Regions from separate parts of the Micromonospora palomenae genome, predicted to be linked through region 1. Evidence: riboswitches for the same ligand, from Rfam matches in the RefSeq annotation. Region 1 holds a riboswitch; the other holds the start of a gene.

Evidence for each region. A riboswitch is a leader RNA that binds a small molecule or an ion and turns the genes downstream of it on or off. The one in region 1 is predicted to bind thiamine pyrophosphate.
Region 2: it holds a riboswitch for thiamine pyrophosphate, as region 1 does, so the genes downstream of both, FHX75_RS23685 (ECF transporter S component) here and thiE (thiamine phosphate synthase) in region 1, are expected to answer to the same signal.

What each region holds. Positions count from the first base shown of each region.
Region 1 is NZ_VIXA01000002.1:1,972,569-1,979,407, forward strand. Features, by position in the region: gene FHX75_RS20390 (aldo/keto reductase) at 1-877, shown strand, start outside; gene FHX75_RS20395 (DUF559 domain-containing protein) at 951-1,883, opposite strand; TPP riboswitch at 2,004-2,112, shown strand; gene thiE (thiamine phosphate synthase) at 2,107-2,733, shown strand; gene thiO (glycine oxidase ThiO) at 2,727-3,866, shown strand; gene thiS (sulfur carrier protein ThiS) at 3,857-4,057, shown strand; gene FHX75_RS20415 (thiazole synthase) at 4,054-4,833, shown strand; partial or broken gene FHX75_RS20420 (thiamine phosphate synthase) at 5,085-5,678, shown strand; gene thiD (bifunctional hydroxymethylpyrimidine kinase/phosphomethylpyrimidine kinase) at 5,897-6,685, shown strand; gene thiC (phosphomethylpyrimidine synthase ThiC) at 6,703-6,839, shown strand, end outside.
Region 2 is NZ_VIXA01000003.1:576,791-583,629, forward strand. Features, by position in the region: gene FHX75_RS23680 (ABC transporter ATP-binding protein) at 1-1,226, opposite strand, end outside; gene FHX75_RS23685 (ECF transporter S component) at 1,361-1,945, opposite strand; TPP riboswitch at 2,021-2,126, opposite strand; gene FHX75_RS23690 (alpha/beta fold hydrolase) at 2,211-3,041, shown strand; gene FHX75_RS23695 (sugar isomerase domain-containing protein) at 3,090-3,839, shown strand; gene FHX75_RS23700 (DUF6328 family protein) at 3,989-4,492, shown strand; gene FHX75_RS23705 (acyl-CoA dehydrogenase family protein) at 4,613-6,586, shown strand; gene FHX75_RS30950 (hypothetical protein) at 6,611-6,778, opposite strand; gene FHX75_RS23710 (hypothetical protein) at 6,788-6,839, opposite strand, start outside.

The DNA of each region.
Region 1 (6,839 bases):
CGGCCGCAAGCTCGACCTCGACGGCACCCGGGCGGTGGTCGACGCCGCCCTCGACGTCGGGATCAACTTCTTCGACACCGCCGACATCTACGGCGAACCGCAGGGCGGCTCCGAGGAACTGCTCGGGCAGGCGCTCAAGGGGCGCCGGGACGACGTGGTGGTGGCCACCAAGTTCGGCATGGACATGCACGGCATGAACGGCCCCGACCACGGCGCCCGGGGCGCGCGCCGCTACATCGCCCGGGCCGTGGAGGCGTCGCTGCGCCGGCTCGGCACCGACCACATCGACCTGTACCAGATGCACGAGCCCGACCCGGGCACCCCGATCGACGAGACGCTCGCCGCCCTGGACGACCTCGTCCGCGCCGGCAAGGTGCGCTACCTCGGCAACTCCAACTTCGCCGGCTGGCAGATCGCCGACGCCGACTGGGTCGCCTCGTCCAACGGGCGGGCCCGGTTCATCAGCGCGCAGAACCACTACTCGCTGCTGGAACGCTCCGTCGAAACCGAGGTCGTGCCCGCCTGCGAGCGGTTCGGCCTGGGCATGCTGCCGTTCTTCCCGCTCGCCAACGGCCTGCTCACCGGCAAGTACAAGCGCAACGAGGCGCCGCCCGCCGGCAGCCGGCTCTCCGGCGGTGGCCGGTACGCCCAGCGCCTCGCCGCCGCGGACTGGGACACCATCGAGGCCATCGAGGCGTACGCCGGCGAGCGCGGCCTGTCGATGCTCCAGGTGGCGATCGGCGGGCTGGCCGCCCGTCCGGCGGTCACCTCGGTGATCGCCGGCGCCACCACGCCGGAGCAGGTGCGGGCGAACGCCGAAGCCGGCACCTGGCAGCCCACCGACGAGGACCTGGACGCCCTCGACGCCATCCTCTGACCCACCTCCGCGCCCATGCGGCAGCCGCCCTGCCGCAGGCAGGGCGACGGTGGTGAGTGGAACGCCATGGGTGTCAACGTGGGTTGGTGACACCCATGGCGTTCCGCTGGGCCTGGCGTTCGCGCAGCGCCTGGGTGGTCAGGGCGATGGTGCGGGTGGGGTGGCGCAGGACGTCGTCGGCGGTGAAGCGGAGGACGATCCAGCCCGCCGCCCGTAGCGCGTTCAGGCGGGCGACGTCCTGGCGGAAGTGCGCGCGCTCGCGGTGGTGGTCGCCGTCGTACTCGACCGCGACACGGAGTGCCGGCCAGGCCAGATCGACCCGGCCGACGAATCGGCCGCGTCCGTCGTGCACGTCGTGCTGGGCGGTGACCGGGCCGAGTCCGGCATCGAGCAGGAGCAGGCGGAGCCTCGTCTCCATCGGCGACTCCGTCAACGGCTCCGCCAGCGCCAGGACCTCCCGCAGCAGCGGCATCCCCGGCCAGCCGGCATGCGCACCGGCGTACGCCCGGAGGGCGGGCAGCTTGACCACCCGACGGTGCAGCAACGCGTCGACGGCGACCAGCGCGTCGGTGCGGCTGCCCTGGCGTCCGAGGTCGAAGGCGGTGCGCAACTCGGTGGTGACCGGCAGCCCCGCGAACCGTGTCCGGTCGGTCTCCGGCACGGCAGACCGGCTGATACGGATGCGGGGATGTCCCCGCATCCGCGCCGTCCGGGGGAGCAGCACGGTGACCGGCGCGTCCCGGGCGAGGAGATCGGCCCCCCACAGGTAGGCGGCGCTGAGTCCGGCGATGGCCGCATCCGGTGGCAGCAACAGCGCGACAGCGTCGCACCACATTCGATGGTCGTCCACGCGGTAACCGTCGCGGTGCACGTAGACGTCGGGCAGCAGCCGGTGCCAGGCCGGGCCCCGCAGCCGGGTCCAGCTGAGCAGACCCTCCGCGACGGCGCGGCTGCCCCGGAAGGGCAGGAACGCGAGGCGGCGCGGAACCCGAGGCGGAGAGGGCATCCGGACAGCATGGCGTGAGCGGTCCGTCACGCGCTGCCTGCACCGTCGAGATGAGACGGTCCGTGGGAAAAGCGCACCCCCGCCCTTGGCGGATCGGCGCATCCGTCGTACGGTATGCCGCAAGTGACCCACGGGAGCCCGGTGCACCGGGCTGAGAGGGGGGCTGAAGCCCCCGACCGTCGAACCTGATCCGGGTAATGCCGGCGCAGGGAGGAGCGTTGCCGTGCCGTCCCTGGGACGACTGCATCTGATCACCGACACCCGGCCGGGGCGCGACCCGCTCGCCGTGCTGCGCGCCGCCCTGCCGGTGGCCCGCGCCGAGCTGGTCGTACAGGTCCGGGTGGACGACGACGCCACCGACCGGCAGGCGTACGAGCTGGCCCGCCGGGTGCTCGCGCTCTGCGCGCCGTACGGGGTGCCGTGCCTGGTCAACGACCGGCTGCACGTGGCGCTCGCGGTCGGCGCCGCCGGGGGCCACGTCGGCGCGGACGATCTGCCGGTCGGGGCGGCCCGCCGGGTGCTCGGCGCCGCCGCCGTGCTCGGCGCCACCGCCCGGGAACCGGTCGCCGCCACCAAGGCGGTCGCCGCCGGGGCCAGCTACCTGGGCGTAGGCCCCTGCCACGCCACCACCACGAAGGCCGGCCTGCCGGCCCCGATCGGCCCGGACGGGGTACGCGCCGTCGCCGAGGCCGTCGCCGTGCCGGTGATCGCCATCGGCGGGGTGACCGCCGCGTCGGTGCCGGCACTGCGGGCCGCCGGGGCGTACGGGGTGGCGGTGGTGGGGGCGCTGTCGGGAGCCGCCGATCCGGCCCGGGCGACCGCGGAACTGCTCGGGGCGCTGACGTGCTGACCCGACCGGACGTCGCCGTGGTGGGGGCGGGACCGGTCGGGCTGGGGATCGCCTGGCGCTGCGCCGCGCGCGGGCTGCGCGTCGTCGTGCACGATCCCGCCCCCGGCTCCGGCGCGTCCCACGTGGCCGCCGGGATGCTCTCGCCGGTCGCCGAGGCGTACTTCGGGGAGCACGAGCTGACCGGCCTGCTCACCGAGTCGGCCGCCCGCTGGCCGGGCTTCGCCGCCGAGCTGGCCGAGGCCGCCGGCACCGACTTCGGCCACCGCACCGAGGGCACCCTCGTCGTCGGGCTCACCGGTGACGACCTGGCCGAGGCGCGGCGGCTCTGGTCGTACCAGCAGGGGTTGGGGCTGCCGATCACGCCGCTGCGCCCCTCGGAGCTGCGGGACCGCGAGCCGGCGCTGGCGCCGCGGGTGCGCGGCGGCGCGGTCGCGCCCGGCGACCACCAGGTCGACCCGCGGCGGCTGGTGGCCGCGCTGCGGGCGGCGGCCGAGCGGGCCGGGGCCACGCTGGTGCCCGGCGCGGTCGCGCGCCTCACCGACGTGGACGCCCGGGTCACCGTGGTCGCCGCCGGCTGCGGCGCCGCCGCGCTCACCGGCCTGCCGGTCCGGCCGGTGAAGGGGCAGGTGCTCCGGCTGCGCGCGCCCGGTCGCGGCACGCCGGACTTCCGGCACGTGATCCGGGGGTACGCCGACGGCGAGTCGGTGTACCTGGTGCCGCGCGCCCACGGTGAGGTGGTCCTCGGCGCGACCGTGGAGGAGCGCGCCGACACCGAGGTGACCGCCGGGGCGGTGCTGCGACTGCTCCGCGCCGCCGTTGACCTGGTGCCCGACCTGGCCGAGTACGACCTAGTCGAGGCCGCCGCCGGACTGCGCCCCGGTACGCCGGACAACGCGCCGATTCTCGGGCCGCTGCCCGGCCGGCCCGGTGTGCTGGTCGCCACCGGCCACCACCGGCACGGCATCCTGCTCACCCCGGTCACCGCCGACCTGATCGCCGAGCTGGTGGTCACCGGCACGGCGGACCCGCTGCTCGCCCCCTTCGCGCCGGACCGGTTCACCGCCGGCGCCGCCGCCCGAGCCGCCGGCCGGGACCGGATCGCACCCACCCCCGAGGAGGAGACGTGCAACTGATCGTCAACGGTGCCGGCCGGGACCTGCCCGGCGGGTCGACCGTGGCGGACCTGGTCCGCGCGGTCACCGAGCAGCGGCGCGGCCTCGCGGTGGCGGTGAACGGCGAGGTGGTGCCCCGCACCGGCTGGCCGGCGACCGTGCTGCGCGACGGCGACCGGGTCGAGGTGCTCAGCGCCGCCCAGGGCGGGTGAGCGGCGTGACGCTCACCATCGGCACCGTCACCCTCGGGTCGCGGCTCATCCTCGGCACCGGCGGCGCGGCCAACCTGCACGTGCTGGAGCGGGCCGTCCGGGCCTCCGGCACCGAGCTGGTCACCGTGGCCCTGCGCCGGGTGGACACCACCCCCGCTGCGGCCGGCGGGCTGCTCGACGTGCTGGACCGGTGCGGGGTGCGGCTGCTGCCGAACACCGCCGGCTGCTACACCGCCGGCGAGGCGGTGAAGGTGGCCCACCTGGCCCGGGAGGCGTTCGACACCGACTGGGTGAAGCTGGAGGTGATCGGCGACGAGCGCACGCTGCTGCCCGACGGGGTGGAGCTGCTGCGCGCCGCCGAGGAACTGGTCGCCGACGGGTTCACCGTGCTGCCGTACACCTCCGACGACCCGATCCTGGCCCGCCGGCTGGCCGACGTGGGCTGCGCCGCGGTGATGCCGGCCGGCGCGCCGATCGGCTCCGGGCTGGGCGTGACCAACCCGCACCACATCCGGCTGATCCGGCAGAGCGTGGCCGTGCCGGTGATCCTCGACGCCGGCATCGGCACCGCCTCCGACGCGGCGCTCGCCATGGAGCTGGGCTGCGACGCGGTGCTGCTGGCCAGCGCGGTCACCCGGGCCGCCGACCCGGTGGCGATGGCCACCGCCATGCGGTACGCGGTGGAGGCGGGCCGACTCGCGTACGGCGCCGGCCGGATCGCCCGCCGCTTCCACGCCCTCGCCTCCACCCCCGAAGAGGGAAGGCCCGACCTGTGACGGCGACGCGGCAGGTCGTCGACGGGCCGCCCGAGGCGGGCGCAGTGCGCGGTCCACTCCCCGCCGGGACGCGCCCGGACCCGCGTCGAGCCGACTCGGGGCGGCTCGCCGCGCCCGGACCCGCACCGGCCGGCCCGCCCGCGGGTGTGGGTGCGCCGGCCGATCCGGCGGGGGGCGCGGATCGGCCGGCCGGCCCGGTGCGGTGGGCGCGTGGACCCGCGTCGGGCGCCGTGACCGGGGCCGCCCGTCCGGTGGTGCCCTCCGGGCTGGTGCTCCTCACCGACCGGTGGCAGGCCCGGCGGCCGCTGCCGGAGGTGGTCGCGGCGGCGGTGGCAGGGGGAGTGCGCTGGGTGGTGCTGCGCGAGAAGGACCTGCCCCGAGCCGAACGCGCCGCCCTCGCCGCCGCGCTGCGTCCGCTCCTCGCCGAGGCCGGCGGCACCCTGATCGTCGCCGGCCCCGACCCGCTGGACGGCGACGCCGTCCACCTGCCGTCGGCCGGCCCCTACCCGCCACCGACCCTCGACCTGGTCGGCCGCTCCTGCCACGACCGCGCCGAACTGGCCCGACTCACCACAGAGGACTACGCCACCCTCTCACCCGTCTTCCCCAGCAGGACCAAACCCGGCTACGGCCCACCCCTGCACCCGGACGGGCTCGCCGAGCTGATCCAGGCCAGCCCCGTGCCGATCCTCGCCCTCGGCGGCATCGACACCCCCGACCAGGTGCACGCCTGCGTCGCGGCGGGAGCCGTCGGCGTGGCCGTGCTCGGCGCCATCATGCGAGCCGAAGACCCCACCCAGGCCGCCACCACCCTGACCGAGGCCTTCCGAGCAGCCAGCCCCGCCACCACATCGGCAGGCTCGGCGCTCGCGCTCACCCCGGTGCCGCGAAGCCGGCACGCCCGCGCGGAGGTCTCCGGCACGGGGCTGCGGCCGACCGTGCCCACGCAGGGATCAAGCCTGACCGCCCGGAGTGGGCACGGTCGGCCGCAGCCCCCCACGTCGACACCGACGAACCCGCACGGTCGGCCGCAGCCCCTAACAGCGACCACGGGAGACACGCAGTGACGCCCACGACCGTCCTCACCATCGCCGGCTCGGACTCCGGCGGCGGCGCCGGCATCCAGGCCGACCTCAAGGTCTTCGCCGCCCTCGGCGCGTACGGCACCAGCGTGATCACGGCCGTCACCGCGCAGAACACCCGGGGCGTCGACGCCGTGCTGCCGTTGCCCCCGCGCACGGTCACCGAGCAGCTCGACAGCGTGCTCGGCGACTTCCGGGTCCGGGCGGTGAAGACCGGGATGCTCGGCACCCCGGCGGTCGCCGACGCCGTGGCCGAGGCGGCGAAGGCGGGCCGGCTGCCGTACCTGGTCGTCGACCCGGTGCTGGTCGCCACCAGTGGACACCCGCTCGGCGTGGTGGAGGCGGTCGAGCGGCTGCTGCCGTACGCGGAGGTGGCGACGCCGAACTGCGCGGAGGCCGCCGCCCTCACCGGACGCCCGGTGACCACGGTCGAGGAGATGGCGGTCGCCGCCGAGGCGATCGCCGCCGGCGGCCCGGCGCACGTGGTGGTGACCGGCGGTGACGTGGACGCCGGCGGCGAGTCGGTCGACGTGCTGTGCGGCGGCGGGACGACCATCCTGCTGCGCGCGCCCCGGGTGCGCACCCGGCACAGCCACGGCACCGGCTGCTCGTTCTCGGCGGCGATCGCCGTCCGGCTGGCGGCGGGCGACCCGGTGCCGGTCGCGGTCGCCGCCGCCAAGGAGTACGTCACCCGCGCGCTGACCGGCGCGCGGGACTGGGAACTGGGCGCGGGACGCGGCCCGCTGGACCACTTCGGCTGGTCCTGTTGACCATCAGGGAGGCTGTCATGCAGGCACGTCGCAAGGTCTACGTCGAGGGGTCTCGGCCGGACGTCCGGGTGCCGTTCGCCGAGGTGGAGCTGACCGGGGACAACCCGCCGCTGCGCCTCTACGACACCTCCGGCCCGGGCTCCGATCCGGAGGT
Region 2 (6,839 bases), on a different contig from region 1:
GCGGTCGCCACGCTCAGCCGCCGCGCCTCCCCACCGGAGAGGGTGTACGGGTTCGCCCCGGCCAGCCGGGTCAGCCGCAGCCGGTCCAGCAGGGCGTCCACCGTGGCGCGTACCGCCGGCTCGGACTGGCCGGTCCGGCGGGGGCCGAGCGCCAGCTCGTCGAAGACGGTGGCGGTGACGAACTGGTGCTCCGGGTCCTGGAAGACCGAGCCGATCCGGCGGGTCAGCGCGGGCGCCCGCCAGCGGTGCGGGGGAGTGCGGTCGTCCGCCCCGGCCAGCGCGGCGGTGGCGGTGACCCGGCCGACGCCGGGGCGGAGCAGCCCGCCGAGGAGCAGGGCCAGGGTGGACTTGCCGACTCCGTTGGGCCCGAGCACGGCGAGCGCCTCGCCGGCGCGTACCCGCAGGTCGGTGGGGGCCAGCCGGGGTGGCAGGCCGAGCCGGTCGGCGGTGAGCAACTCCTCGCCGGGCGGCGTGGTGGCGTGCCGGGGCGGGATGGTCCGGCCCGGCACCCAGACGCCCTCGGCGGCCAGTGCCTCGCCGTGCGCGGCGAAGACCGCCTCCGGCGGGCCGTCCGCGCGGACGCCGCCGCCCGGCTCCAGCACCACCACCCGGTCGACCAGCGGCAGCGCCTCGGCGACCCGGTGTTCGACCAGGATCAGGGTGGTGTCGGCGGACAGCGCGCCGGCGACCGCCCGGCGGACCAGGTCGGCGCCGGCCGGGTCGAGGTTGGCGGTCGGCTCGTCGAGCAGCAGCAGGCCGGGGCGCAGGGCGAGCGCGCCGGCCAGGGCCAGGCGCTGCTGCTCGCCGCCGGAGAGCGCCGCGGTGGGCCGGTCCCGGTCGTACGGGAAGCCGACCCGGCGCAACGCCTCGTCCACCCGCGGCCAGATCTCCCCGGCCGGCACCCCCCGGTTCTCCAGCCCGAACGCGACGTCGTCGCCGCTGCGGGCCATCACCAGCTGGGTCTCCGGGTCCTGGAAGACGATGCCGACCCGTTCCCGGTCCTTGCGCGGGTCGAGCCCGTCGATCTCGACGGTGCCCTCCTGCTCGCCGGAGTCCTCGGGCAGCAGCCCGGCCAGCGCGGCCAGCAGGGTGCTCTTGCCCGCCCCGGACGGCCCGAGCAGCAGGACCCGTTCCCCGGCCTCGATCCGCAGGTCCACCCCGCGCACGGCCCACGCCTTCCGTCCGGCGTGCCGCCACCCGAACCCGCGCACCTCCACCGCGCCCACCCGACCCCCTCCCTACCCAGGCCCACCCGGCTCCCGGCCGGCTCCGGCCGGGAGCCGGCCGGTGATCAAGAGGTTTGCGTCACGACGGTGGCTCCCGTTGACGCAAACCTCTTGATCAACGAAGCGGGGGGCGGTCAGATGGCGGCGCGTTCGCGGCCGGCGGGGAACCGGTCGAGGACGCCGGTGCGGGCGAGGGCGCGGGTGAGCGCGACACTGCCCAGGCCGGCGATCACCAGGGAGCTGACCGCGGTGATCAGGATGTAGGGGAGGCGGAAGCTGCCCCAGGCGGTGTCCGGGTACCAGATGAAGACGTCGTAGAGCGCCGCCGCCAGGCCGGCCAGCGTGGCGGCCAGCAGGGCGACGGGCAGCCGGAAGACGCGGTACCCGAAGGCGGCGAAGGCGAGTTCCGCCGCGGCGGCCTCCAGCGGACCCTGGATGACCAGCGTCCAGCCCCAGCTGCTGCCCAGCGCCACCGAGACCAGCGCGGCGACGGTGAGCGTGAAGAAGGCGGCGCCCGGCTTGCGGATGATCAGGCCGCCCAGGACGGCGGGGACCAGCCAGACGCCGTAGATGGCCGCCCGGCCGGGCAGCGGGATCGCGTCGGCGGGGCCGTTCCAGAGCAGGCCCCAGGCCCAGAAGATGATGCCGAAGGCCACCCCGAGCACCGCCGCGATGACGATGTCGATGGTGCGCCACCGGTTGCTGTCGGTGTTGGTCATGTGTGCTCCCAGTCCAAATGATCGAACCAGGAGAAGACGCACGCCGCGCCCGGTATGGGACCGGACGGCGGCGCGGCTGGAGGTCGACCGAACTCCCTGCGCTGGCATTACCCAGATCAGGTTCGAGGGTCTGCGGGCGGTGCCCGCACTCTCAGCGCTGTGCGCTCCCCTGTCGGATGTGAAGTTGTCTCGTCGACGCTAACAGCTCCGACCCCGCCACGGTCGGCCCGGGTGGACGACCGCCGGGCTGGGTAGGCTGCCGATCATGCGGGTCGAGGCGCGAGGGCTGACGTTCGAGGTACGCACCGGCGGCCCGGAGGGCGGCGAACCCGTCCTCCTGCTGCACGGCTTCCCGCAGCACGGCGGCGAGTGGGACGAGGTGGTGCCGGCGCTGCACGCCGCCGGCCTGCGTACGTATGCGCCGGACCAGCGGGGCTACTCGCCGGGCGCCCGCCCGGCCGAGGTGGCCGCCTACCGGCTGCCGAAGCTGGTCGAAGACGCGGTGGCGCTGCTCGACGCGCTGGGCGTCGAGGCGGCCCACGTGGTGGGGCACGACTGGGGTGCGGTCGTCGCCTGGGGCCTCGCCGCGGGGCACCCCGAGCGGGTCCGCACCCTGACTGCCGTCTCCGTGCCGCATCCCGCCGCGATGGCGCACGCGCTGGCGAACGACCCTCGGCAGAAGGCGCGCTCGTCGTACATGCTGCTGTTCCGCCAGCCGGGCAAGGCCGAGAAAGTGCTGCTGGCCGTGCGGGCGACTGCCCTGCGCCGGCTGCTCTCCGGGGTGGGCGACGCCGGGCGGGTGGCCCGGTACGCCGAGCCGATGCGGGAGCCGGGCGCGCTGACCGGGGCGCTGAACTGGTACCGGGCCATGTCCCGGGCCGACCTGGCGCGGACCGGGCCGGTCGCGGTGCCCACCACCTTCGTCTGGAGCGACGGGGACGTCGCGATCGGCCGGACCGCCGCCGAGGCCTGCGCCGCCCAGGTGACCGGGCCGTACCGGTTCGTCGCGCTCCCCGGCGTCACCCACTGGATTCCCGACGAGGCGCCGGCCCCGCTGGCCGAGGCGATCCTGGCCCGGGTACGCAACCTGGCCTGAGCCCGCCGTGGGCCACCCGACGAGCAGGACCGACGGACGGAGGAACGGATGACGGTGAGCGCCGAGGCATACCTGGCGGTGGTGACCGAGACGATCGGCCGGGTGGCCACGAGCCAGCGGGAGGCGGTGGGTCGGGCGGCCGACCTGATCGCCGAGGCGCTGCGCGCCGACGGGGTGGTGCACGCCTTCGGCACCGGCCACTCCGAGGCACTGGCGATGGAGATCGCCGGCCGGGCCGGTGGGCTGGTGCCGACCAACCGGATCGCGCTCCGTGACCTGGTGCTGGTGGGCGGCGAGCCGGCGAGCATCCTCGGGCCGCACCTGGAGCGCGATCCGGCCGTGGCGCACCGGCTCTACGAGCTGGCCCCGGTCCGCCCGTCGGACATCTTCGTGCTGGCCTCCAACTCCGGCGTCAACGGCGCGATGGTGGAGTTCGCGTCGCTGGTCGTCGAGCGGGGGCACCGGCTGGTGGCGATCACCTCGGCGCAGCACTCGGGCCGGATGGCCTCCCGCCACCCGTCCGGGCGCAAGCTCGCCGACTTCGCCGACGTGGTGCTGGACAACGGCGCCCCGTACGGTGACGCGACCCTGCCGCTGCCCGACGGTGGCGCGGTCGGCGCGGTCTCCTCGATCACCGCGGCCCTGCTGGCCCAGCAGATCGTGGCCGAGACGGTGGCCCGGCTGATCGCGGCGGGGGAGCGGCCCCCGGTCTACCTGTCGGCGAACATCACCGGCGGCGACGAGCACAACGCCGCGCTGGAGGCCCGGTACGCCGGCCGCATCCGCCGAGGGGCGTGAGCGCGAGGAGTGAGCCGGGTTTGCGAGCCCCGCAGTCGCGAACGAGGGGAGGTTCGTGAGCCGGTTTCGCGCGGTTCCGCTTCGGGCATTGGCGTTGCTGCCGGCGGGGTGGGCCTCGTCGGCAGTACCGTCTCTTCTGGAGGTAGCGCGTGTCGAAGGAATCCGAGAAGCAGCGCTGGCAGCGCAACTTCGCCGATCTGCTCCAGGAGTTGCGCGTCGCACAGACCGGCGTGCAGATCCTTTTCGCCTTCCTGCTCACCCTGCCGTTCAGCAACGGCTTCACCCGGACCAGCGGCTTCCAGAAGGACGTCTACATCGTCTCGCTGCTGTCGGCGGCGGCCGCCACCGCGATGATCATCTCGCCGGTCGCCTTCCACCGCGCGCTGTTCCGCCAGGGTCGCAAGCCGGAGCTGGTGCGCTTCGCCCACCGGATGGCCAGCGGCGGACTCGCCTTCATGCTGATCTCGATGGTCAGCGCGGTGCTGCTGATCACCGATTTCGTGCTGCAGCGCGGCGTGGCCCTGGTGCTGAGCGCGCTCACCGCGCTGTGGTTCCTGACCTTCTGGGTCTTCCTGCCGATGGCCCGGCGCAACTGGGGCGAGGACGTCGATGACGACGACGATGACGCGCCGCAGGTGCTGACCGGCGACTGACCCGGTCACCGCCCGGGAAATCCGACGTGCGCGCAACGCTACCCCTGGGTAACACCCGGGGGTAGCGTTGCTCTTGTCGAGCACGTTGACGCATCCGGACCGAGGTTCGAGGGGGCAGCCGTGACCACGACGCACAACAGCCGACCCACCGAGGACGGCGCCGGGCCGCTGCCGGCCGAGGCCGGCCAGGTCTCCGAGAAGGAGGCCCGCCAGGTCGCCGAGGCGGCCCGAGAAACCGCCTGGGACCGGCCCAGCTTCGGCAAGGAACTCTTCCTCGGCCGGTTCCGGCTCGACCTGATCCACCCCTGGCCGCGTTCCGACCCGGACGACGACGCGCGGGCCGAGCGGTTCCTCACCGAGCTCGGCGCGTACCTGCGGTCCGAGGTGGACGGCGCCGCCATCGAGCGGGACGCGTCCATCCCGGACGAGGTGTTCCAGGGGCTGGCCCGGCTCGGCGCGTTCGGCATGAAGATCGACCGCAAGTACGGCGGTCTCGGCCTGAGCAACCTGCACTACTGCCGGGCGCTGATGCTGGCCGGCTCGGTCAGCCCGGCGATCGGCGCGCTGCTCTCCGCCCACCAGTCGATCGGCGTGCCGCAGCCGCTGAAGATGTTCGGCACCGACGAGCAGAAACAGCTCTTCCTGCCCCGGCTGGCCGCCGGAGAGGTCTCCGCGTTCCTGCTCACCGAGCCGGACGTCGGCTCCGACCCGGCCCGCCTGGCCACCATCGCCGAGCCGACCGCCGACGGCACGGGCTACCGGCTCAACGGGGTGAAGCTCTGGGCCACCAACGGCACGGTGGCCACCCTGCTGGTGGTGATGGCCCGGGTGCCGGCCGGCGAGGGGCGGCGCGGCGGCATCACCGCGTTCGTGGTCGACGGCGACAGCGAGGGCATCACCGTCGAGCGGCGCAACGCCTTCGTCGGCCTGCGCGGCCTGGAGAACAGCCTCACCCGGTTCCACGACGTCTTCGTGCCCCGGGAGAACGTCATCGGCGGCGAGGGCAAGGGGTTGAAGATCGCCCTGACCACGCTGAACACCGGTCGGCTGTCGCTGCCGGCGATGTGCGTCGGCGCGGGCAAGTGGTCGCTGAACGTGGCCCGGGAGTGGGCCGCCGACCGGGTGCAGTGGGGCCGGCCGGTCGGCGAGCACGAGGCGGTCGCCCAGAAGCTCGCCTTCACCGCCGCCACCACGTACGGCATGGAGACCATGCTCGACCTCTGCTGCCTGCTCGCCGACGACGACCGCAACGACATCCGGATCGAGGCGGCCCTGGTCAAGCTCTACGCCAGCGAGATGGCCTGGAAGATCGCCGACGAGCTGATCCAGATCCGGGGCGGGCGCGGGTACGAGACGGCCGACTCGCTCGCCGCCCGGGGCGAACGCCCGGCCGCGGTGGAGCAGATGCTGCGGGACCTGCGGATCAACCGGATCTTCGAGGGCTCCACCGAGATCATGCACCTGCTCATCGCCCGGGAGGCGGTCGACGCGCACCTCTCGGTCGCCGGCGACATCATCGACCCGGACGCCGGCCTCGGCCGCAAGGCCCGGGCGGGAGCGCGGGCCGGGGCCTTCTACGCCCGGTGGCTGCCCACCCTCGCCGTCGGTCGGGGACAGCGCCCCCACGCGTACGGCGAGTTCGGCCCGCTCGCCGGTCACCTGCGGCAGGTGGAGCGGCACTCCCGCAAGCTGGCCCGCTCGACCTTCTACGCGATGTCTCGCTGGCAGGGAAAGATGGAACGCAAGCAGGCGTTCCTCGGCCGGGTGGTGGACATCGGCGCGGAGCTGTTCGCGATGTCCGCGGTCTGCGTGCGGGCGTACGCGGAGCGGGACACCCGCCCGGAGAACGTCGAGCTGGCCGACCTGTTCTGCCGGCAGGCCCGGGTCCGGGTGGACCAGTTGTTCACCGCGCTGTGGGAGAACACCGACTCCGTGGACGTCGCGGCGGCGAAGCGGATCCTCGCCGGCCGGTACGCCGCCCTGGAGTCCGGCGTGCTCACCCCGCCGGCCGATACCCCCTGGGTGGCGCGCTGGTCACCCGGCCCGTCCACCACGCCGGACGTCCGCCGCCGGATCCCCCGCCAGGGCGGCTGAGCAGGGATTGGGCCGTCGCTGAAGTCAGCGGGCGACGGCCCAGGCCAGCACCGCCGCGAGGATCAGCCCGTTGAGCACAGCGAGCACCAGGTACGCCTGCGGCGGGATCTTGCGACCCTTGCGGACGAAGCTCACCAGGACGGCGGCGTACCCGAGCAGCAGCACGGCGACGACGATCAGGAAGTACAGCACCGCCACACCCTAGCGCCCGCCCCGCAGGCCGAGTCGGCGCAGCTCCAGTGCGGCGAGCGCG